Regions from separate parts of the Faecalibacterium hominis (ex Afrizal et al. 2022) genome, predicted to be linked through region 1. Evidence: riboswitches for the same ligand, from Rfam matches in the RefSeq annotation. Region 1 holds a riboswitch; each other region holds the start of a gene.
What was found. A riboswitch is a leader RNA that binds a small molecule or an ion and turns the genes downstream of it on or off. The one in region 1 is predicted to bind cyclic di-GMP.
Positions count from the first base shown of each region.

Region 2: another riboswitch for cyclic di-GMP. It lies ahead of ACKXGA_RS07505 (leucine-rich repeat protein); the one in region 1 lies ahead of ACKXGA_RS03540 (CAP domain-containing protein).
Region 3: another riboswitch for cyclic di-GMP. It lies ahead of ACKXGA_RS09090 (leucine-rich repeat protein); the one in region 1 lies ahead of ACKXGA_RS03540 (CAP domain-containing protein).

Region 1 is NZ_CP186860.1:718,621-726,593, forward strand. Features, by position in the region: gene rnhA (ribonuclease HI) at 394-858, shown strand; gene ACKXGA_RS03535 (hypothetical protein) at 855-1,367, shown strand; gene ACKXGA_RS03540 (CAP domain-containing protein) at 1,483-2,352, opposite strand; cyclic di-GMP riboswitch class I at 2,485-2,560, opposite strand; cyclic di-GMP riboswitch class I at 2,686-2,761, opposite strand; gene bilS (flavodoxin family protein BilS) at 2,880-3,383, opposite strand; gene bilR (bilirubin reductase) at 3,411-4,538, opposite strand; gene bilQ (bilirubin utilization transcriptional regulator BilQ) at 4,540-4,965, opposite strand; gene ACKXGA_RS03560 (sulfate/molybdate ABC transporter ATP-binding protein) at 5,089-6,135, opposite strand; gene modB (molybdate ABC transporter permease subunit) at 6,132-6,806, opposite strand; gene modA (molybdate ABC transporter substrate-binding protein) at 6,827-7,714, opposite strand; gene ACKXGA_RS03575 (molybdopterin-binding protein) at 7,803-7,973, opposite strand, start outside.
Region 2 is NZ_CP186860.1:1,555,775-1,563,747, reverse strand. Features, by position in the region: gene ACKXGA_RS07520 (ABC transporter ATP-binding protein) at 1-1,053, opposite strand, end outside; gene ACKXGA_RS07515 (helix-turn-helix domain-containing protein) at 1,181-2,026, shown strand; gene ACKXGA_RS07510 (MATE family efflux transporter) at 2,074-3,375, opposite strand; cyclic di-GMP riboswitch class I at 3,641-3,716, shown strand; gene ACKXGA_RS07505 (leucine-rich repeat protein) at 3,876-6,665, shown strand; gene greA (transcription elongation factor GreA) at 7,029-7,514, shown strand; gene lysS (lysine--tRNA ligase) at 7,534-7,973, shown strand, end outside.
Region 3 is NZ_CP186860.1:1,859,741-1,867,713, forward strand. Features, by position in the region: gene ACKXGA_RS09075 (alanyl-tRNA editing protein) at 1-612, shown strand, start outside; gene trmB (tRNA (guanosine(46)-N7)-methyltransferase TrmB) at 790-1,542, shown strand; gene ACKXGA_RS09085 (putative ABC transporter permease) at 1,544-2,593, shown strand; cyclic di-GMP riboswitch class I at 2,836-2,912, shown strand; gene ACKXGA_RS09090 (leucine-rich repeat protein) at 3,114-5,249, shown strand; gene ACKXGA_RS09095 (nucleotidyltransferase family protein) at 5,587-6,507, opposite strand; gene ACKXGA_RS09100 (SDR family NAD(P)-dependent oxidoreductase) at 6,670-7,446, shown strand; gene ACKXGA_RS09105 (RpiB/LacA/LacB family sugar-phosphate isomerase) at 7,515-7,973, shown strand, end outside.

The DNA of each region.
Region 1 (7,973 bases):
CAAAATCAATTACAAAACGCAGGCACACCCCTTTGCGAGCGGCCTGTCTGCTGTGAAGGAGCAGCAAACGCACCGCCGCTCCCATCGAAACCATCGTATAGAATTTTTCGCTTCCATGCCTGTTTTCGGCACTGGGATGGCCGGAACGGAGTAATTTCTGCCCTGTCAGTCCATCTGTTCGATGCGACCGCGGCACTGCCCCGTTCCGGCCGGACACACCGCACCGGTGCGCCCCTATACGCATTTTGTTACAAACAGTATAGTATTTCTTGTCCACTTTGTCAATTCAAAGCTTTGCCGGAAAAGCCGGGGATGATACGTTTTCCTCTTGACAGAACCGGAAAAATAGCTCTAAATAGAAGTATCCAAAAATTCAAGTTCCGGGAGAAACAGATGAAACAAGTCGAAGTTTACACCGATGGCGCGTGCAGCGGCAACCCCGGCCCGGGCGGCTGGGGTGCAGTGCTGCGCTACCGCTTCAACGGCAAGGTCTATGAAAAGGAGCTCAGCGGCGGCGATGCTTCCACCACCAACAACCGGATGGAGCTGACCGCCTTTATCGAGGCCCTGCGCCAGCTCAAGGAGCCCTGTGAGGTGCGGCTGTGCTCTGACAGCCAGTACGTCATCAACGGGCTGGAAAAGGGCTGGGCCAAGGGCTGGAAGCGCCGGGGCTGGAAAAAGTCCGACGGCTCCCCTGCCCTGAACCCCGACCTGTGGGAACAGGCATTGGAGCAGGAAGCCCGGCACAAGATCACTTATGTCTGGGTCAAGGGCCATGCAGGCCACCCGGAAAATGAGCGCTGCGACCAGCTGGCCGTGGCACAAAGTCAGGCACACGGAGGGAGACAGGGACGATGAGCGATACATTTCTGCCCGGCAGCGGGTTCGATACTTATGAACAGCAGGACAAGGTGCTGGTGGGCCTGTGCGGCGGCACGGGCTGCAAAGCAGCTGTCCGCATTTTACAGCAGCAGGGCTTTGCGGTGATGGGCGCTGTGGTGCGTCTGTGCACCGATGACCCCGTTGTGGATGCCGCCAAGGAAGCCGCCAAGGCTCTGGGCATCGAGTGCATCACCCTGAATGCCAGCGAACTGGCCAGCCAGCTGGCTGAGGAGACCGCTGCCCCGGCCGACCTGCGCTTCCCCGCCCTGCTGGCGGCGGCTGACCGGCTGGGCATCCAGTACATTGCCACCGGCCACCGCGCCCGGGTAGAGACCGGTGCGGACGGCGTGCACGTCCTCTGCCCTGCCGAAATTGCGGACGAGAGTGCCCGGCTTGCCGCCCTGCCGCAGGAGACGCTGGGCCGGCTCATCCTGCCCCTGGGCGATTTCAGCCCCGAGGATGCAGCCGAGATGGCTGCAGAATAAAAAAAAAAAACAAAAGAGATGCACCCAGCTCCCTGAACCGGTTTCAGGAAGGCGGGGTGCATCTCTTTTTGCTCTGTTCTATTTCATCGTACAACGCTCAATGGAAGTCATCCGCTTACTTTGCGAAGATCTGGATCCAGTTGTGGCCCCACTGAGAATTGGCATCGTAGTTGTAGCCAAGGCACATATACTTGGCGGCGGGGTCCATGATATTGACACGGTGGCCTTCCGAAGCCATCCAGTCTGCAACGACCTTTTCGGGCGTGGTCTCGCCCCAGGCGGCATTCTCGCCGGTGGCGGTATCAGACACACCGTACTCTTTCAGCACGGTGAAGCAGTTGGTGCCATCGGGGCGGGTGTGGGAAGCGACCTTTGCCACTTCCTTTGCGCGCTCATCGGCGGCAGCCTGCAGCTTGGCATCGCCCATGGCCAGAGGTGCCAGATTTTCCTTTGCACGCTCAGCGTTGACCAGCGCCAGCACTTCCTGTGCGAAACCGTTCTCGCTGGTGCCGCGGGCGTAGGTAAAGATCATCACCCAGTAATTGCCGTACTCGCCGCCCTCGTAGTAGCCAACGCCAACGGAGGTGGCATCCTTGTCCAGCATCCGCTCCTTGAAGAAATCGTAGCGATTCCAGGCGGCGACCACGTCCGAAGCATTCTCAGCAGCTGCCCAGTAGTTCTCACCCACGGAAACATCATCCACACCGTACTCCGGCAGGATGGTGAACTCGCGGCTGCCATTGGGGCGGTTGTAGGAGTAATTGACGGTAAGTTCTTCTGCACGAGCCTGTGCGGCAGCATTCAGTGCGCTGCTGCCCATGCTCAGAGGAGCCACACCGGCCTGTGCACGCTCTGCGTTGACGAGCTGCAGCAGCTCATCGGCCTTGGAAGCTGCGTGTGCGGGCATTGCCAGAACAAACATCAGGCAGATGAATGCGGCGCAGCAGACCAGATTCTTCAGGACTTTCATCGAAGCGTTACGCATGGTGTTGAACCTCTTTTGTGTTGCCCCATGAAAAAAGGTGTCGATTGCTGGTATACTCGGCAATCGACACCTGATGCTTCAGATGAAGGTCACTCAACACCCAATCTCCGCTGTGGAGACCCTCAGGTGATGAGAAGCAACTGGCTGCCATTTTACAGGCCCTATAGCTTTGCGTCACAGCCTTTCGACTGCTTTGCCGAGGATATTCAGTTTTGCGTGCCTTTCTTCTTTTGGGAAGAAATTTGAGAACGAAAAAAGGTGTTGTTCTGCAATACACTCAGCAAAACAACACCTAGAAATTCTAAGCAGGTCGCCCAAAGAAAGATTTCTTTGAGAAGCAGCTGGCTGCCATTTTACAGGCCCTGTAGCTTTGCGTCACAGCCTTTCGACTGTTTTGCCGAGAATATTCAATTCACCTTGAGGAGCCGTTTCCATTTCCTCGACATTATCCTATCACATCGGGCAGAACCTGTCAACTGTTTGGAGCAGCTTTCTCAAAAAATCTGCTTTTTTGAAGAGTTTTTCCGTTATGCCTGCACCTCTGCCGCCTTTTTGCGCAGCTGGTCGAGGTCTGCGGCATCCGGGTGGGCCAGCGCCTTGTCAAAATTCTCGATCAGCATTTCGAGATTGGGCGCATGGTTGGGCTGCTGCAGCATCTTTTCGTACTGCTGGCGCACGGTCATGGGCATCTTGCCCTGGCACATATAGGTTCCAATGACCGTGTTGCTCTCATCCAGCGATTTCTGCACCGCCGCCAGGATCTGCTCGAAATATTCCGCACTGCCGCCAAAGCCTGCGGTGCCGAACAAAAAGACCTGCTTCCCCTTCAGGGTCTGCAAAAAGGCGGTGAGGGTGTCATCGGCATGGCCCTTGTCCGTCCAGAAGCCGATGTAAAGGGTCTCAGCCTCCAGTGCCTCCGGGGCCGGTGCTCCGAAGTAGGTGCACTCATTCTGGGGCAAGCTTGCGCGAAGGGTGTCGGCCAGCAGGCGGGTGTTGCCGGTCTTGCTGCTGAAAACGATGGCGTAGCTCATGGTCATTCTCCTTTGTTCTCTTTGATATCAGATGCTGCCCTGTTCTTTTGCGTTCAGGGCATCATAGATACAGCGGGTGCCCTGATGGGCGATCAGGCCGCCCAGGCACTTCTTGTTGCAGCGGACACAGCGGTGGATCTTTGCCGCATTGCCGCTCTGCAGTTTGTTGACCCAGTTGGGGTCGGCCAGCAGCTGGCGGCACATTGCCGCACACTGGATGCGGCCGCTGGCAAGCTGCTGCTCCACAAAATCGGGGTCGTTCAGGCCGCCCACACCGCAGAGCGGCACGCTGGTATACCGGCGCACCTCATCGCAGAACTTGAGGAAGCAGCCGTTCTCCTTGAACTCGGGGTGGCTGGCCGGCGGGATGGTGTTTTCCAGCGCAGAGTGGTTGGCCAGTGTCACATGGAAGCTGGTCACGCCTGCCTGCACCAGCAGGGGCACGAACACGGCCAGTTCCTCCTCCACCACACCGGCGTTGCCGTAATGGGGGTTCTCCTGCCGGACAGCCAGCTTGTAGTCAATGGCCATGCCGGGCACAGCGGCGTGCACTGCCTTGACAGCTTCCACGGCAAAGCGGGCGCGGCGCTCGGCACTGCCGCCGTATTCATCGGTGCGGTGGTTGAAGATGGCGGAAGAGAAGCTGCCGCACATCCGGTCGCCGTGCACCTGCACCATGTCAAAGCCCGCCTGCTTTGCCAGCACAGCAGCCTTGCCAAAGCCCGCGATGATCTGATGGATCTTTTTCTGGGACATCTTGGTGATGTAGGGGCCCACGGCATCGTTCATCCGCTCCCGCAGCTGGTCGGGGGTGATCTTTTTCATCAGCATCCCCGGGATGCACTTGACGATGGACATCATGTCGGTATCGGTCTGGTGGAGTTGGGCGCAGACCTTGCAGCCGTACTTGTGGGCAGTCTCGCAGATCTGCTGATAGAAGGCAAAGCCCTTTTTGTCAAACAGGGACTTCTCAAACCGGCTCTTGGCCACCGGCACATCGCCGATGATGATCATGGCGCAGCCGCCCTTGGCCAGCCGCTCCATCTCCGCCAGATATTCCTCGTCCGAAAGGCCGAAGGTGGTGGGAGCAAAGATGATGCGGTTCTTCAGCTGCATTCCACCGTAATCAATGGGGCTCAGGATGGTGTCGTACATGTTACACACTCTCTTTTCTCGTCCGTGCTGCCTTTTGCAGCAGGCTCAGGAGCTGGTGCTGTTCCTCTTCGGTCAGCCCGCTCAAATTTTGTGCATCCCAATCGAAAAATACCTGGTGGCAGGTCCGGAATGCTCTCTCACCCGCCGGGGTCAGCCCCAAATGATAACTGCGGCCCTGCTTTTCCCGGGTCATAAAGCCATCTTCCACCAGCTTGATCACGCTGCGCTGGCAGTGGCCCCAGTCCAGGTGCAGGTTTTTGGTCATCTCAGCCGGGGTGCAGCCGGGATGTTTGCCCACGTAGATCACAAAATACATCATGCCAAAGCTCAGGCCAAACTCCTGCAGCTGCTGGGTGGTGTAGGCTGCGAACTGCTTGTAAAACTCCATCGCGTAGAAGGATATGGTCGATTGGATCACTCTTTGCATCCCCTTTACTTGACAAGGTCTAGTATAATCGCATTACTTGATAAAGTCAAGTACTTTTTTCAAAAAAATTCTCCCTGCTCCGTATTTCTGTTTCGGGAGCAGGGAGAGAGCGATTTTTTTGCCTCAGACCAGCGGCATGATATTTTCCGGGGCGGCAGCCAGGCAGGCGGGTGCTTTTGGCGGCGGGGCCGCCATTGTCTCCTTGGACACCTTCCACCACAGGCGGGCCTCACCGCCGGGCAGGGTGAAGATCATGTTCCAGTCAAAGGGATTCTCACTGGTGGAGACAGCCTGCACCGGCAGGCTGTTGGGGGTGCCGGGAGCGCAGGGCGCAAAATCATGGGCGCGGATGCCCACGGCACAGCAGCCCTCGGGCACCGGCAGAGCCACGGTCAGCGGCTGTTCCCAGCCCGCCAGATGAACGGTATGCTCCCCCACCCGGGTGCAGGGCAGAATGTTCTTGCAGCCGGTCAGGCGGGCGGCAGCACGGGTGCGGGGGTCGGCAAAGACCTCCTTGGTCGTGCCCGCCCGGAGCACGTCGCCGCTGTCCATTACGATCATCTCCCTGCACAGGCGGTAGGCCTCGTCCCGGTTGTGGGTCACCAGCAGGGCCGTGCCCGCAAACCCGGCCAGCAGGCTGCCCACTTCCCCCTCTACCTCCTCGCGCAGGTAGCTGTCCAGCGCGCTGAATGGCTCGTCCAGCATCAGGATGCGGGGTTTGGCCGCCAGGATGCGGGCCAAGGCGGCACGCTGCTGCTGCCCGCCTGAAAGCGCGCCGGGCAGGCGCTTGGCCAGTTCTTCCAGCCGCATGGCACGCAATGCCTCGGCACAGGCGGCCCTGCGGGCGGCAGGGTCCTTTTCCTTTTTCAGTGCGCTGAGGATGTTCTGTTCCACGGTCATGTTGGGGAACAGGGCGTAGTTCTGGAACAGCAGACCCACATTGCGCTGCTGGGGCGGCAGGTCGATGCCCTGAGCGCTGTCGAACAGCACCCGGCCATCCAGCACGATGCGCCCCTCGTCTGGCCGGACGATGCCTGCAATGCAGCGCAGGGTCATGCTTTTGCCGCAGCCGGACGCACCCAGAAGGGCGGTAGCAGTGTCCCCTGCCGTGAACGCAGCGTGGAGAGTAAAGCCATCAAACCGCTTGGTCACATTTACTTCCAGGCTCATGTGCGCTTTCCTCCCTGCTTCTGCCTGCGTTCCAGCAGGTTCACTGCCAGCAGCACCACCGCCGAGATAACGATATCCACCAGCACCCACTGCATGGCCCCGGCTTCATCGTTGGTGCGCCAGAGCTGGTAGACCGTGGTTGCAATGGTGGCCGTCTTGCCCGGCGTGTAGCCTGCGATCATGCTGGTGGCACCATATTCGCCCAGCGCACGGGCAAAGGCTAGCACCGTACCGGCCAGAATGCCCTGACGGCAGCAGGGCATCCGCACCCGCCAGAAGATCCAGGTGTTGGAAAGTCCCAGCGTCTGTGCCGACCAGGCCAGCGTTTCGTCAAAACTCTCAAAGGCGCCGCGGGCCGTGCGGTACATCAGCGGAAAGGCCACCACGATGGAAGCAAAGATGGCGCTGTACCAGTTCATCACCAGCTTCACACCGAAATGTTCCATGAAAAAGATGCCCAGCGGCCTTTTTGCGCCGAACAGCAGCAGCAGGAAATATCCCACGACCGTGGGCGGCAGCACCATGGGCAGGGTGAGCACCACATCCAGCACGCCTTTGAGCACGCGCGGGAGCTTTGCAATGTAGTAGGCCGCAAAGATGCCTAAAAAGAACACCGCCGCGCAGCTGATCAGCGCAATGCGCAGGCTGTTCCATAAGGGATACCAGTCCATATCATCCCCCCAGCGGATGCTTACAGTGCGGTGAAACCGACGCTCTCGAACACGGTCGCAGCCTTGTCGGTGCGCAGGTAAGCCAGGAACTCCTTGGCAGCCTCGGCATGGAGGGCGTTCTTCATCACAGCGGCGGGGTAGATGACCTGGCCGCACATTTCCTTGGCGGCCTCGTCCACGGGGGTCAGACCGGCGCTGTACGCATCGGTGCAGTAAACGACACCGGCATCCACGCTGGCCTCGCTGACCTGGGTGGTGACTTCCTTGACGTTGGAACCGTAGGTGATGACACCGGCAGCAGCCAGAGCTGCCTCATCCAGATCATAGTAAGCCAGGATCTTCTGGGTGTACTGACCCACGGGCACATCGCTGTTGCCCATGCAGAACAGGATATCCTCTGCCTTCAGGTGCTCAGCCAGGCTGTCGAAGCTGTCGATCCCCTTGTCGCTGCCCTCGGGTACACAGAGCACGACCTTGTTCTCCAGCAGATCCACACGGCTTTCGGCATCCACAAAGTCCAGGCCCTCGGTGTTCCCCTCAGCGGAAGCGGTGCTGTCCAGCTGGTTCATCTGCTTCTGACCGGCAGAGATGAACAGGTCGCAGTCCGCACCCTCCTGGATCTGGGTCTTGAGGGTTCCGGAAGAGTCAAAGTTGAAGCTGAAGGTCACGCCGGGGTTCTCTGCGGAGTAGGTCTCGGCAATGGCGTTCAGGGTCTCGGTCAGGGAGGCGGCAGCAAAAACGATCAGCTCCATGCTCTCGCCGGAGGCAGCCTCAGAGGAGGCGGCAGCGGAGGATGCGGTGGCAGATGCAGTGCTGCTGGAGGAGCCGCCGCAGGCGGTCAGAACAGCAGATGCGGATGCGATGCCGGCAGCGCACAGGAAGCCGCGGCGGGAGATCATAGTTTTCATAGTCTTGCTCCTTACAGTGGGTATGCTTTTGTTGTACTTTTATTTTTACGCCCGGCACCAAAAGCAGCGCCGCGGCGGTGAAACAGACTTATTTGCGGGCGCACTCTCCGTCCAGCCTGGCGGCAATGCGTACCCCGTGCTCCAGGCTGGGCAGGATGTACTCCAGATTCTCCTTCACGGCCTTGGGGCTGCCGGGCAGGTTGACGATGAGGGTCTTGCCCCGCAGCACACTGGCGGCGCGGCTGAGCATCCCGCGCGG
Region 2 (7,973 bases), 840 kb from region 1:
AACGCGGACGGTGTCTCCGTTGCGTGCCTTGGAGGTGGGAGCGACACGGGCGGTCATCTTGTTGCCCTTGTACTCCAGGTACAGGTAGATCTCAGCGCCCATCATTTCGGACACATCGACCTGAGCCTCCAGGTGGCAGTCGGGGTGCTTTGCCATAAACTCGGGCTCGTCGTCGATATCCTCAGGACGGATGCCCATCTTGACCTTCTTGCCAACGTAGGAATCCAGCTTGCCGTCAGCGGTCTTTTCCTTGGGCAGGGGGATGGTGTCGCCGCCCAGGTCAATGGCGTACTGATCGCCGTTCTTGGTCACGGTGCCGTCCAGGAAGTTCATCTGGGGGCTGCCGATGAAGCCGGCAACGAACATGTTGCAAGGCATATCGTACAGGTTCTGCGGGGTATCGACCTGCTGGATGATGCCGTCCTTCATAACAACGATGCGGTCGCCCATGGTCATAGCCTCGGTCTGGTCATGGGTAACGTAGATGAAGGTGGTAGCCAGCTTCTTGTGCAGCTTGATGATCTCGGTGCGCATGCTGGTACGCAGCTTTGCATCCAGGTTGGACAGGGGCTCGTCCAGAAGGAAGACTGCCGGGTTACGAACCATTGCACGGCCCAGAGCAACACGCTGACGCTGGCCGCCGGACAGAGCCTTGGGCTTGCGGTCCAGCAGGTGCTCGATCTCCAGGATCTTGGCAGCCTCGTGAACGCGGCGGTCGATCTCGTCCTTCGGGGTCTTGCGCAGCTCCAGACCGAACGCGATGTTCTTGTAAACGGTCATGTGGGGGTACAGAGCGTAGCTCTGGAACACCATGGCGATATCACGATCCTTGGGGGGAACGTCGTTGATCAGGCGGCCGCCGATGTACATTTCGCCCTTGGAGATCTCCTCCAGACCGGCGATCATGCGCAGGGTGGTGGACTTGCCGCAGCCAGAGGGGCCGACGAAGATGATGAACTCCTTATCCTGGATCTCCAGGTTGAAGTCGGTAACAGCAGGAGCAGTAGCGCCCGGATAGATCTTGTAGATGTGCTGGCAGCTAATCGAAGCCATAGGTCATTGCCTCCATTAAAATTTTTCTATGTTACGGCACCTTGACGGTGCACGCTCTCGTTGGTATTATAATAACAGATAACTTTGTGATATAAAATAGCATTTTATTGATTTGAGGTGTCAGATATTGCTTTATGATTGGACAAGCACCGCAGCCCTTGGCGTGGTGCGGGATATCCAGCCCAAAGAACCCCTGACCCTGACCGGCGAGGGGCTGTGGGTCTGCCTGATCTCCAGCGGCAGATGCACTGCCAGCCTGACCGATGTCTCGCCCTCCCCGGCGGGCAGCGCACTGATCCTGCCGCCCCAGAGTGCGGCGGCGGGCCATCTGGTGCTGAGCCGCGCCCCGTTGACCCTGACCCCGGAAGGGGAAAGCCACCTGCTCTGCATCCAGCTGACCGGGCAGGCGGCGGTGCAGTTCCTTGCCGGGCTGACGGAGCTGCCGTTCCTGGCCCGGGGCGAGACCTGCCCCGCCGCCGCAGAGCTGCTGGGCCGCCTTGCCGCCGAGGCCGACACACCCCGCAGCCGGGCCGCCAGCCAGCTGGCCTTTGCCCTGCTCTGTGAGCTTGCGGGGGCCGACAGCGCCGCCCCGCCCCTGCCGCCGCTGGTGGAGGCCGCCATTGAGGATATCCGCCAGAACTACGCTGGCCTGTACGGCGTGGAGGAGCTCAGTGAGCGGCTGGGAGTCTCCAAGAGCCACCTTGTCCGCACCTTTACCGCCGCCGTGGGGGTGCCCCCGGGGCGCTACCTGACCACCGTGCGGGTGGAAGCTGCCATGCGGCTGCTCCTGCACCGGGAATACACGCTGGATGTCATTGCCAGCCTGTGCGGCTTCTCAGGGGCCAACTACCTGTGCCGGGTGTTCAAAAAAGAGACCGGCCAATCCCCCGCACAGTGGCGGGCCTTGGCCGGTCAGACAGCGCGGCCCCTCAGCCCGGCGGAAAGCCAGCGGGAGCAGGCACTGTATATTTAAAATGTTCAGGAGCCGGGGCAGCACCCGGCTCTTTTCCGTGGAGGCGTTCAGCTGCACACAGACTGCGGGCGCTTGAGCAGGAACACCGTCAGGGCCAGCGTGATGGCCTCGGCGGCGGGGAAGGCCGACCACACGCCGTTCATGCCAAACAGGGCGCTCAGGAGCAGCGAGCAGGTGACGATGGCGGCCACGCCCCGGCTGACCGAGGTGATGGTGGCCTCGGTGGGGCGGTTGACCGCACCCAGATAGCCCGCCGCAACAATATTGCAGCCTGCAAAGAAGTAGCCCAGGAAGTAGATGCGCATACCGCTGTGGGCATATTCGGCCATCAAAGCAGAGCTTTCGCTGTTGAAGAGGGCAACAAAGGTATCGGTAAAGCCAAACACGGCACCATACAACACCGCCGCCAGCGCCAGCGCGGTGCCGCAGCCCAGCAGAAGCAGCTTTTTTGCCCCGGCCATCTCGTTTTTGCCGTAGCACTGGCTGATCAGCGGCTGGGCACCCTGGGCCACGCCGTTGAAGATGGCTGTTGCCACCAGCGCAAAGTTTGCCACCACGCCGTAAGCGGCCACGCCCACGTTGCCCGCCAGCCGGAGCAGCAGGAAGTTGAACACGGTGGTGGTCACGGCAGAGGAGAGCTCCCCGACAAAACCGGAGATACCCAGCTGGCAGCTCTGCACCAGCAGCCGGGCCGAGGGGGCCTGCCGGACAAAGGTGAGCGTGTTGTTCTTTTGAAAGAAGTGGCGGCTGCAGATGGCGATGCTGAGCACCGGCGAGATGGCGGTTGCCAGCGCCGCGCCGGGCAGGCCCAGCCCCATGGGGAAGATGAAGATGTAATCGAACACTACATTGAACAGGCTGCCGCTCAGGGTGGCCACCATGGCAAGGGACGGGTCGCCGTCGTTGCGGACGAAGGCCGAGAAGATGTAGTTGCACATGAAGAAGGGCGTGAACAGCAGGAAGATGCGGGTGTAGTTCAGGCCCAGCGCCACGATGTCCGCATCGCCGCCCATGAGCTGCAGAAGCGTGCCCGGGCAGAACGCGCCCGCCAGCATGAACGGGATGGCGATCAGGCAGGCGCAGAGGATGGCGTTGGAAAAATACCGCTGCGCCCGCGCCTCGCCCTGCGCCTGCAGGATGGCGTACCGGGTGGCCGCACCCAGGCCGATCATCGAGCCGAAGGCAAAGATCAGGTTGTACATGGGCAGGCAGAGGTTCAGCAGGGTCACGCCGTCGGTGCCCGCCGCCTGGGCAATGAAATAGGTGTCGGCCAGAATATAACACGATGTGCCGATCAGACCGAAAATATTCTGCGACACATACTTGAAGAACTGCTTTGTCAGGTTCATGGGAGCTTCCTTTCCGCAGGGAGAGTAGGGGAGTGAAACATAAAAACGACTACTACTATATCATAAAACTTGGCATATTTCAACGAAAAAGCGAGAAAACACGCCATCATTTCCCAAACGGAACACTTCTCCCCGGGGCGATGCGCTATCCGAAAATGTTATACAAACACTGCTGCTTTTGTGCAACTCGCCAAAGATGCTTTTGGGTTATTGACAAAAAAAAAAAAAAAGTTTTATGATTTTTGTGTAAGTTGCCACATAAAAATAGAAGAATCGGCAAACCAGTCGAAAGGCTGCGGCGCAAAGCTAAAGGGCCTGTAATATGGCAGCCAGCTGCACTTTCTCAACCATACCGCACATGGGCATCACCTCAAGGGGCGGTAGATTCCCAAAGTACAAAACGCAGAGCGTTGTACCAGCCATTTGGCCGGTGCGGCGCTCTTTTTGCTTTGTGCGGGCATGGTTATATTTTGGGAGTAATTCATAAAAGGAGGATTTTTATGAGATTGAAACGTGTGATCAGCGCCGCCTTGGCAGTGAGCATGGCAGTTTCCATGATGCCTGCTACTGCGGTTTCGGCGTTTGCAGCGGGAACGAGCACCAATACTGCGGAGACAACCACTGTTACTGGCAAGAATAGCACCGAAAGCGAAGCAGAAACCTCTGGTTATTGTGGTGCAGAGAATCAGGAAGAGAGTGTTCAGTGGAAATACGATGAATCTACAAAGGTTCTGACTATTTTTGGCAATGGCCCAATGGCAGATTATGAGGGAATTGCTGATACGGATGTTGGCACAGACAATGATCTGCGTCCATGGAAACCCTATCTCAACCAGATTACAGAGGTACATATTGAGGAAGGCGTTACTGCGATTGGCAATAGTGCATTCCGTGGGATGAAGGCTTTGAAAAAAGCTAATATTCCTGCCAGCATTCAGCATTTGGGTGATTACATCTTCCGCCATGATGAAGTATTGGAAGAAGTAATCTGGGCAGAAGGATTTGAAGCGGCTGAAACTACTGACGTGGATTCAAACCAGAATGTATATACAGGAAAATATTTGCCTACAAGTATGTTCGATTTCTGCTCTGAACTGGGCAAGGACAAGGAACTGACTGAATGGCTTCCCAAGAGCTTTGAAGGTGTTGGCTGTGCGGCAGTTCGAGGAACACAGTTTACAGTTGATTTTGATAACTGGAGCAATCTGAAATATATTGGTGCGTATGCTTTTTCAATGATGCGGAATCTGGAAAGCTTTACTGTTACAGATGACATCGAGTTTGGATTAAGAAAAAACCCACAGGTTCCGGATGGGACTTCTAATGCACTTCAAGGTTCTGGTTTGAAAAAAATGATTGTTAGGACCGAAAAACTTCCCTATGCAATTGTGCGGGGTTGTGAGAAATTGAGTGTGATTGATTTGGGAAGCAACCCTACAATCATTGGAGATTCTGAATTCGCAGGGACTGCTATTGAGAAAATTGACATTCCGAAGAGTGTGACAAAAGTTGATGCATGGGCGTTTGCAAATTGTCAGAATTTGAAGAGAGTGACCTTCTACGGTGAAACCGCATTGCATCATGTTCCTTTCCCAGCATGTGGCATTGAAACCTTTATTATTGAAGAAGGCGCAAAAATTACTAGCGATGATTCTAATCCCTTCCGAGAACAACCGACAGGTTCTTATCCGGCTGTAACCTCTTTGAAGAACGTGGAAATTCTTGGCACATTGAATACTAGTCGGACAGATATGACGACAGAAACTCTTTGGAAAAATATGTTCTCTCCTAGTGAACAACTCAAAGAAGTTACTGTGAGCGATGCAAACCTGCAATATGTAAAAGCTGAGACTTTCCCGAAGATGGAAAATCTGAAAGTGGTTGGCGATGATGCAACGTTTGAAGCATCGCTTGCGGGATGCACCAACCTGAAAACCGTTGACCTGACCGGCTGCAAAAAGATTGCCAGCTATGCAGCTGGCTGCTTTGGTGATGGTATGAATGATTCTACTGTCATCTATGTCAATGATGCAAGTGCAATTCCGGGGAGTGACACTGGCATTTCGAATCGTCACGGTATCGTTATGGTTGTTAAGGGCGGTACAGTCAATACGGATAAGACCGGTTTTGACAGTGTAACCAAGGCTGGATGTACCGCAAAATGGTATGAGGACGCTAATTGCCAGATTGAAACCAAGGATACTACCCCCGTAACTGGTAAAACCTATTACGCCAAGTGGAAAGTCATCCCCGTTGCCGCAACGATGACTGCAACCACTTCCAAGAGCGCCTATCTGGTCAATACCCCGGTTGATGTGAACATTACCGTTAACCCGGGCACCTATGGGGCAGAGATTCACAAAGGTAAAGTTGCTCTGACCTACGGCGACGAAGTAGAGAAGGTGGAGCTGGACGGCAAGGAACTGACCGAGAAAGAATACACTGTTCAGGAGCTGGCTCAGATGATGAAACTGACTTCCCGAAGCAGTAATATCAAAGCAACCCTGAATGTGACCTACAAAAAAGTCGGCAAGTTTGATTTTAACGTTGCCCTGAAGGACGCAAATGGTGCCCAGATTTGTGCTGATGGCACTCAGGTCGTTGTTGCCGAAAAGGCCGCCGAACTGACCCCTGCAACCGAGCTCTACACCCTGACCGTTAAGAATGCTGATGTTACCATTAAGAATGGTGACGAAGAGATCAAGGCTGAGAAGAACGACAAGGGCGAGCTGATCGCCAAAGTGCCCGAAAAGGCTGACGTGACCGTGACCTACACCAGCCAGAGCGATGCCGTTGCATTTGACCAGTGGACTATTACCACCGATGAAACGCTGGATGTGGATGTCAAGAACAACCCCCTGAAGTTCCAGATGCCTGCCGGTGGCGTGACCATCGAAGCCATGACGAAGGATGCCTCCATTGAGGAGGACGAGCCCAACATTCTGGGCACCGCCGCAGTAGTCGGCACTGCCGCTGCTGGCACCGCCATTCTGGCATGGCAGGGCTACCAGCTGGGCACGGAGCTGTACCTGAAAACCGCTCTGCCCGCCGGTACTGCCATCCCCACAAACCGTGCCGAGCTGGCCCTGCTGGTGTGGAACCATGCCGGTAAGCCCGCACCCGCCGCAGTTCTGCCCGCCGATGCCACCGATACCCAGAAGGCCATTGCCTGGGCTGTGGAGAACGATTTGCTCAAGGCCGCAAAGGACAACGGCGAGACCTATGTGGATACCGATTCCGTGAGCCGTGTCGAAGTGATCCGCGTGTGGAATAAGGCACAGGAAAAGTAAACCCCACCGTCATCCCTTCGGGATGCCACCGCCCCTAATAGGGGCGGCCTTGGCAAAAAGGTGAAACTATCCGCCATGCCAAGGGCCCCCCTATTAGCGGGGGCTGTCGCTGAAAGCGACTGGGGGGTTGCCCCCACAACCGAACCATTCTCTATTCCCAAATAACCTGTGGAAGCGCCCTGCCGGGGAACCGGTGGGGCGCTTCTGCATAGGGGCGGGAGCCGAAACCGCCGCTTTTTCCGCTCTAGCGCCGTGGTTTTTATTGACAAGCTCCCGGCTTGCTATTATAATAGAACAGTCATAATAGCATTCGTGCGCGGCTTTGCGGCTGCGTCAATCCAATAGACAAGGAGAAGATCCAAAATGGCACAAGAAATCAAGATGTCCGCTTCCGGCCTGAAGGCGATGCAGGACGAACTGGAATACCTCAAGACGGTCCGCCGCAAGGAGCTGGCCGAGGAGATCAAGGAAGCCCGCAGCCACGGCGACCTTTCTGAGAACAGCGAGTACGATGAAGCCAAGAACACCCAGGGTCTGGTGGAGAACCGCATCACCGAGCTGGAGCAGATGGTCAAGAACGCTGTGATCATCGACGAGAGCGAGCTGAGCGTGGACAGCGTTGCTGTTGGCACCCACGTTTCCATCAAGATGATCGGCGATGATGAGGCCGAGGAGTACGATATCGTTGGCCGCACCGAGGCTGACCCCATCAACGGCAAGATCAGCGACGAGAGCCCCGTGGGCCACGCTCTGCTGGGCAAGGCCGTGGGCGAGAAGGCTGAGGTCCTGCTGCCCTCCGGCCAGACCGTCGAGTACGAAGTGCTGGCCATCACCCACGCCGCAAACTGAGCCTGAACGGGAGGAAACCATGGAAGAGCAAAAGAGAAACCCCGCTCAGGGCCTGTCTGAGAGCGAGCAGGTGCAGGTGCGCCGCCAGAAGCTGGCCGACCTGCAGGCTGCCGGAAACGACCCCTTCACCCTGACCAAGTTCCCGCAGGACGCATACTCTGCCGACCTGAAGGAAGAGTTCAAGGAGCTGCCCAACGAGACCGACAGCGGCAAGCAGGTCGCGCTGGCTGGCCGTATGATGTCCAAGCGCGTGATGGGCAAGGCAAGCTTTGCCCACCTGCGCGATGACAAGGGCGATATCCAGCTGTATGTCCGCCGCGACGAGCTGGGCGAGGAGGCCTATGCCGCCTTCAAGAAGCTGGACGTGGGCGATATCATCGGTGTCAAGGGCGAGGTGTTCCGCACCAAGACCGGCGAGCTGAGTGTTCGTGCCACCGAGTTGACCCTGCTGGCCAAGAG
Region 3 (7,973 bases), 1.1 Mb from region 1:
CGGATCGTGACCATCCCCGGGGCGGATGTCTGTGCCTGCTGCGGCACCCACACCGCCTTTACCGGCGCGGTGGGCCAGATCAAGATCCTGGCCGCCGAAAACTATAAGGGCGGCGTGCGCCTGAGCATCGTCTGCGGCGGACGCGCGCTGGAAGCCGCGCAGGCCATGCGGGCACGGCAGGCAGAGATCGGTGCCCTGCTCAGCGCCAAGGCCAGCGAGACGGCCAACGCAGTGCACCGGGTGTATGACGAGTACACCGCCCTGAAATTCACCCACTTCGGGCTGTGCAGCCAGCTCTTTGACGCGCTGGCCGCGCAGGTAACGCCCGGTGCGGATGCCATCCGCATCGTGCCGGGGCTGGACCCGGACGGCCTGCACCGGCTGGCTAGCCGCCTGAGCGAGGCCACCACCGGCCTGTGCGCGGCCCTGACCCCCAACGAAAAGGGCACCGGCTACTGTATCGCCCAGGCGGGCGGTGATGTCCGCGCCCTGACCAAAGCCCTGAACGCCGCCCTCAATGGCCGCGGCGGCGGCAAACCCGGCATCTGTCAGGGAAGCTGCGCCGCAGAGCCGGAACAAGTGAAAGAATTTTTGAGAAAGACGAAATTGTAAGCATCCTCACCCTCTCAGTCAAAGCCTTACGGCTTTGCCAGCTCCCCCGAAGGGGGAGCCCTTGGCAAAACCGGTAAGTTTTCCGCACTGCCAAGGCCTCTCCCTTTGGGAGAGGTGGATTTGCGAAGCAAAGACGGAGAGGGCGAGCCACGTTAATTTTAAGGAGAATTACAAACTATGAGAATGCGTTTCAAACCCTACGCCCACGATGAGCTGATGGCCGCCGATTTCCACGTCCACGAGCCCCTGATCTGGGGCGGCAAGTGGCACGCACAGTATGCCCGCCCGGAGCAGCCCTTTGTGCTGGAGCTGGGCTGCGGCAAGGGCGGCTTTATCTCCCAGCTGGCCTGCGCCCACCCGGAAAACAACTATCTGGGCATCGACATCACCGACAAGGTGCTGATCCTTGCCAAGCGCAAGATCGAGGCCGCTTACACCGAGGCAGGCCGCCCCATCGACAACGTGAAGATCATGAGCACCGACATCGAGCGCATCAAGGGCGTGCTCACCGCCGAGGATACCGTCAGCCGCATCTATATCAACTTCTGCAACCCGTGGAGTAAGAACGCTTCCTCCAACAAGCACCGGCTCACCTATCCCCGCCAGCTCATCCAGTACCGCGAATTCCTGAAGGACGGCGGCGAGATCTACTTCAAGACCGATGACGACGACCTGTTCCGCGACAGCCTGGAGTATTTCCCCGCTTCCGGCTACGAGATCACCTGGAAGACCTTTGACCTGCACGAGAACGAGCCGGAGTGGAACATCCGCACCGAGCACGAGGGGATGTTCACCGAGATGGGCATCAAGATCAAGGCCCTGATCGCCAGAAAGCTGCCCGGCGATGCCGCCGTGACCTGGATCGAGCCCAAGGTCCTGAAAAAGAGGAAGGCTGCGGAGGAAGCCGCTGCCGCCGCAAAGGAGGAGTAAGATGTCCTTTTTTGTCAACACCATGGTCTGCGGCTTTTCGCTGTATCAGATCCTGGCGTTTTTCCTGATCTACTCCTGCCTGGGCTGGTGCCTGGAGGTCATCTATGCCGCCGTTTCCACCGGCCAGCTGGTGAACCGCGGCTTTCTGAACGGCCCGGTCTGCCCCATCTACGGCTTTGGCATGATCATTGTGCTGTTCACCCTTTCGCCGCTGGCAGACAACCTGCTGCTGCTCTATCTCGGCGGCGTGATCCTGCCCAGCGTGCTGGAGCTGGTGGGCGGCTGGGCGCTCTACAAGCTCTACCACACCCGGTGGTGGGATTACAGCGACTTCCCCTTCAACATCGGCGGATATATCTGCCTGGAGTTCTCCCTTTTGTGGGGCGTGGGCACCGTTGTGGTGATGAAGGCCGTTCACCCCGTGATCGCGGGTTTTGTGGAGATGGTCCCCCAGATGGTGGGCTTTGTCCTCATGTGCATCCTGTACGCCTGCTACGCCGCCGACGTGGTGGTGACCGCCTTTGCGGCCTCTGACCTGGCCCGTGAGCTGGATGCCCTGGAAAAGGTTGCCGACAGTATGCACGCCGTGTCCGATGCCATGACCGAGCTGCTGGGCACCACCGCCATGGATGTGGACCAGAAGATGGACGAGAGCCGCCTGCAGCTCAAGCTGGCGGCTGCCGAGGCCCGGGACAATGCCGCCAAACTGAGCCCCCGGGATGCCGCTGCCGCCCTGCGCGCCAAGGCCGACGAGGCCATGGAGGCTGCCCGCAAGTCCTCCCAGGAGGCCCGGCTCAATGCCTCTGAGGCCGCCACTGCCGTCAAGCTGGCTGCCAAGGGCACCGCAGAGCGCACGGCAGAGCTGCTCCGACTGGAACAGCTGGCCGAGGAGCTGCAGGCCCGCAGCGAGGAGATGCGCGCCCGCACCCGGAGCTCCAAGTACTTTGGCAAGGGCCGTATGCTCCGCGCTTACCCCAAGCTGCGCCACGGCGAAAAGCACCGCTCTCTGGACGAGCTGCGGGAGCGCCTGAAGTACGAGCGCAAGCACTGACCCTGCCCTTTGCAGCAACCCCAAATGCCCCTGACCGGCTTCTTTCGGTCAGGGGCATTTTTCCTGCACTGCATTCTCCATAAAATCAGGCAGATCTTGTGCTGCCGCACGCTTTTGTTTTCGTTATGTTTTCCACATTGTACGCTCCTTTTTTGTACACTCTTCCAAATCTATTTTCGTCATATTGACAAAAAAAAAAAAAGAGTATTTTATCCTGTGCAATATGCTATTCCCGCTAAAAACTGAAGAATCGGCAAACCAGTCGAAAGGCTGCGACGCAAAGCTAAAAGGGCCTGTAATATGGCAGCCAGCCGCACGTTATTCTCTCCGGGTAAGGTAATACGAAACCTTGCACCTCCTTGTGAAGATGCGTCGGCTTCCCTTCAGGAGAGCGAGCGCGCAGCGGGTCTACAAGGGTTCAGAGCGTTGTACCAGCCGTTTGGCCGGTGCGGCGCTTTTTTGTTTTGGCTGAAATAGAGAGAGTTTTTTGGGGAAAATTATGGAAAAGGAGTAAAGAATTATGAAACCCAAGCGTTTGATCAGCTTATTGGTTGCGGTCTGCATGATGATCACCATGCTGCCCCTGTCGGCAGTCACGGCATTTGCAGCAGACACGTCAACTGTACTTACAGCCATCGTTGACGGTTACAAGTATGAGTATAAGGTAAATGCAGACGGTGCTACTGCAACCATCACAGATTTTCGTGGCCCTGTTGATCCAGCGAAAACCCCTGCCCCCTACGACATCCACATACCCTCAGAGTTGGGCGGCTACCCTGTAACCGGTTTGGGAACATATTCATTTTCCGGCTATTTGGATGCTTCTCCCTACCTCCACAACTCGTACCAAATTGGTCGCAACATTCGCTCCGTCGACATTCCACAAGGCGTTACTTCCATCGGCAATCATGCCTTTGAAGAATGCTTTGCTCTGGAGGAGGTCACCATTCCACAAAGCGTTACTTCCATCGGACTAATAGCCTTTGGTGGTTGCTGTAAGCTTACAACGCTTTCGTTAGGTGAGAATGTTGAGACGATCGGCGGGGGTGCCTTTTTTAGATGCTCCAGCCTGAGCAATATCACCATCCCGAAAAAAGTAAAAGTAATTGAATCCGGGTACAGTGGTACACCTTCCTTTTATAGGACCTTTGCCTATTGCTCCAGTCTGAAATACATTATACTCCCTGCTGAATTGACTACTTTCGAAGCCCGTCTGGATGATTGTCCGGCATGTGTCATCTACTACAACAACGACGAGGACCACGCAAAGGATCTGCTTAAAAATAATTATTACCTGCGGGATGCTGTACAGAACGGACACCAGCTTCTTTGCCTCTGCCATGTGACCTTTGATGCCAAGGGCGGCAACCTGACCTACGATAAGGTGCCGGTTTATGAGACCGAAAAAATCACTGAGACCTTGGCAAACAATCTGGAGGAAACCGATCTGGATGCCATCAATCATCCCACCCGTACGGGTTACAATTTCATCGGCTGGTACACCACCCCAGATGGCAAGCCCGAAGATGGCAAGTTTGATGTGAAAGAAACCGCAATTACGAAGGACATCACCCTCTATGCCCGTTGGAAGTTCGACCCCAATGCTCTGGACTGCCACCAGCTGACCGTGACCGGCGGCACTGTTACTGTGAAATACGACGGCAGCGATGTGACCAGCAAGCTGAACAGCAACATTGACGCAGCCACCGGCAAAAAGACCTACTCTGTACCGGACGGCGCAGAGGTGACCGTGACGCTGGACCAGACCGCAGTGCCCAAGGACAAGGTGTTTGACAGCTGGTCTACCGGTGATTTCTCCCTGCCCACAGGTGACTACAAGGCAGAAAGCATCACCTTTACCATGAGCAGTGGTGTGAATGTCTCTGCAAAGTACCGTGATGCCGCCGCTGACGACACCCACGATACCGATACCGCAGTCTGCCACCCGCTGACCGTTACCGGCGGCATTGTTACCGTGAAAAAAGGTGACAAGGATGTGACCGATACCCTGACCGTCACCACTGACGAGACCACCGGCAAAAAGACCTACTCTGTACCGGACGGCGCAACAGTGACCGTGACGCTGGACAAGACCCTGATCCCTGAGGGCATGGTGTTTGACATCTGGTCCACCGGCAAATTCTCTCTGCCGCTGGGTCAGGATTACAAGGCAGAGACCATCACCTTTACCATGAACACCATGAGCAGTGATGTGGATATTGCCGCACAGTACCGCGATGCCACCATTGAAGATGATGGGCCCAATGTGCTGGGCACTGCCGCGATCATTGGTACTGCTGCTGTGGGTACCGCAGTGCTGGGCTATCAGGCCTATTCTCTGGGCGCTGAATTTGCAGGCAAGCTGATGGCTCTGCCCTACTTCCCCAGCAACCGCAGCGCCCTTGCCATGATGCTGTGGGAGGATGCAGGCAAGCCCATGCCCGAATCCGAACTGCTCTACCCCGATGTCGGGCAGGAAGAGCAGGATATGGACCTGCAGCACGCCGCCCGCTGGGCCATGGAAAACGAGCTTATCCCTGACCTGAACGATGAGGGCACGGCTCCGGAAGAGATGAAGTTCTTCCCGGCCAATCCCGTAAGCAAGCTCGATGTGCTGAATGCATGGCAGAAGGCACAGGAGCTCAAGAACAACTAACGCCATCCCCGAATATTCCCAAATATACGTAGAAGCGCCTCATCCTTCACCGGATGGGGCGCTTCTGCGTTGTAATGAGTTAATGAGTCGCAGCGGGTGTGGTCAGCTACTACATCTGCAAGTGGCTTGAGGAACAGTTCAAGGCCGGTAAGCACTAACCCACAGCAAGCAGGAAGCCCCCTTGGTATTCGCAGTACCGAGGGGGCTTCTTGTTGCTTTGGTGGAACCATGGAATGGTTCCGTAGTCTCATCTACAACTTTAGTATATGCACTCCTGCGCAAAAAGTCAAGAGGGCCGCCACAGATTTTGTTTCGCTCCTGCGCCTGTTTCAGCTTATCACGCCCACAGATCCTCGGGGTACAGGCCCTCCTGGGTTTTCTGGGCGATGGCGGCCACCACGGTGGGCTTATCTTCGCGGTAGGTCACACCGTACCACTTATCGGTGCTCTTGAGCACAGTGACTGCCGCCTTGCCCTCATCGATGAGCTCGCTGGCCACAGTGGGCAGGAAATACTCGCATTTGAGGGGGTTCTTGGGCAGATTCTCACGCAGCCAGCCTGCAAAGCGGCGGTCAGCCTCGTTCAGGAAGCTCTTGCCAAAGCCCCACAGGTTCATGCTGACCGGTGCTTCCACCGGCAGGTCATCCGTGCCCTCACCGGTGAGGGAGGTGCAGCGGATGCCGCCCTCATAGGTCTCGATGCCGGTGCGCTCGGTCACGCTGTGCAGGGTGCCGTCCGGGTTCACCACGCAGACACCGCGGGAGACGGTGCCGTTCTCGGAGACGGTATTTTTGAGCAGGTAGCTCACCATGCAGTAATCGTAAACTGCGCCGTCCTGATGGGTGGACAGATACTCATAGATGACCTTGAAGGCCTCGGGGCCGTAGTAATCGTCCGCGTTGATGACGGCGAAGGGACCATCAATGAGGTCTTTTGCGGCCAGCACGGCGTGGCAGGTGCCCCAGGGCTTGACACGGCCCTCGGGGATGGTGAAGCCTGCGGGCAGCTCATCCAGCTGCTGGAAAGCGTATTTCACGTTCATACCCTGAGAGACGCGGTCGCCGATGGCGGCTTTGAAGGCCTCCTCGATCTCGTGCTTGATGACAAAGATCACGGTCTCAAAGCCTGCGCGGTGGGCATCGTACAGGGAGTACTCCACAATGGGCTGACCCTTGGGGCCCACCGGGTCGATCTGCTTCATGCCGCCGTAACGGCTGCCCATGCCGGCAGCCATGACCACCAATACCGGTTTGTTCATTTTTCTTTCCTCCTGCGTCAGTGCGCTATTCTTTGAGTCTATTATACTCCAAATTTTCCCGGGCAACAAGGGATAGCTTTTCCTTGAATTTTTGCATGGATTCTCACCCACTGCCGTGATAGAATAGAGGCAATGGAGTTTCCGCAGAAAAGGAGAATGCTTATGTCAACCAAAACTGTCTGGATCACCGGCGCTTCTTCCGGCATCGGGCGGGAGTTTGCCCGCCGCTATGCCCGGCTGGGCTTCCGGCTCATTCTGACCGCCCGCCGCCGCGACCGGCTGGAGACCCTTGCCGCCGAGCTCCGGGCGAAACACGGCACCCTCTGCCGCATTGTACCCGCCGACCTTGAGCAGGATGCGCAGGTCGCCGCCCTGTGCGAAGCACTGGCAGACGAACGCATCGACCTGTTCATCAACAACGCGGGCTTTGGTGCCTGCGGTGCCTTTTCCGAGACGGACGAGGGCAAGGAGCTTTCCATGCTGCGGGTGAACGTGCTGGCCATGCACCGGCTGTTCAAGTTCACCCTGCGCAAGATGGAAGCACAGGGCTTTGGCACCATCCTGAACGTGGCATCCTCGGCGGGCCTGCTGCCGGGCGGGCCCTATATGGCGGGCTACTACGCCTCCAAGGCATACGTTGTCAGCCTGACCCGCGGCGTGGCCGAGGAGCTGCGGGAGCAGCACAGCCCGGTCTATGTCTGTGCCCTCTGCCCCGGCCCCGTGGACACCGAGTTCAACGACCGTGCCGACGTGGTGTTCGCCCTCAAGGGCATCACCCCGGAGCTCTGCGTGGAGGAAGCCATGCGCGGGATGCTCCGCCGCAAGACCATCATTGTGCCCAGCACCCTGATGCGCCTTGCCACCACGGCCCAGAAGCTCGTTCCCACGCCCCTGCTCATGCCCATCGTGGCCCACCAGCAGAAGAAAAAGCTGGGCTGATGGCTGCTTGACAGCGCACCGCCGCTCATGTATCTTAGAGGTATCCGAAAAAACAGGAGGAATGTTCCATGAAAATTGCACTCATCAACGAAAACAGTCAGGCCACCAAGAACGGCATCATTGAAGCCGCCCTGAAAAAGGTGGTGGAACCCATGGGCCACGAGGTGGTCAACTACGGCATGTACACCGCCGAGGATGCCGCCCAGCTGACCTATGTTCAGTGCGGCATTCTGGCCGCCATCCTGCTGAACAGCGGCGCGGCCGACTACGTCATCACCGGCTGCGGCACCGGCGAGGGTGCCATGCTGGCCCTGAACAGCTTCCCCGGCGTGATCTGCGGCCATGTGGAGGACCCCGTGGACGCTTACACCTTTGCCCACGTCAACGACGGCAACGCCGTTTCCATGCCCTTTGCCAAGGGCTTTGGCTGGGGCGGCGAGCTGAACCTCGAGTACTGCTTCGAGAAGCTGTTCGGCTTTGGCCACGGTCAGGGCTACCCCAAGGAGCGCGTTGTGCCCGAGATGCGG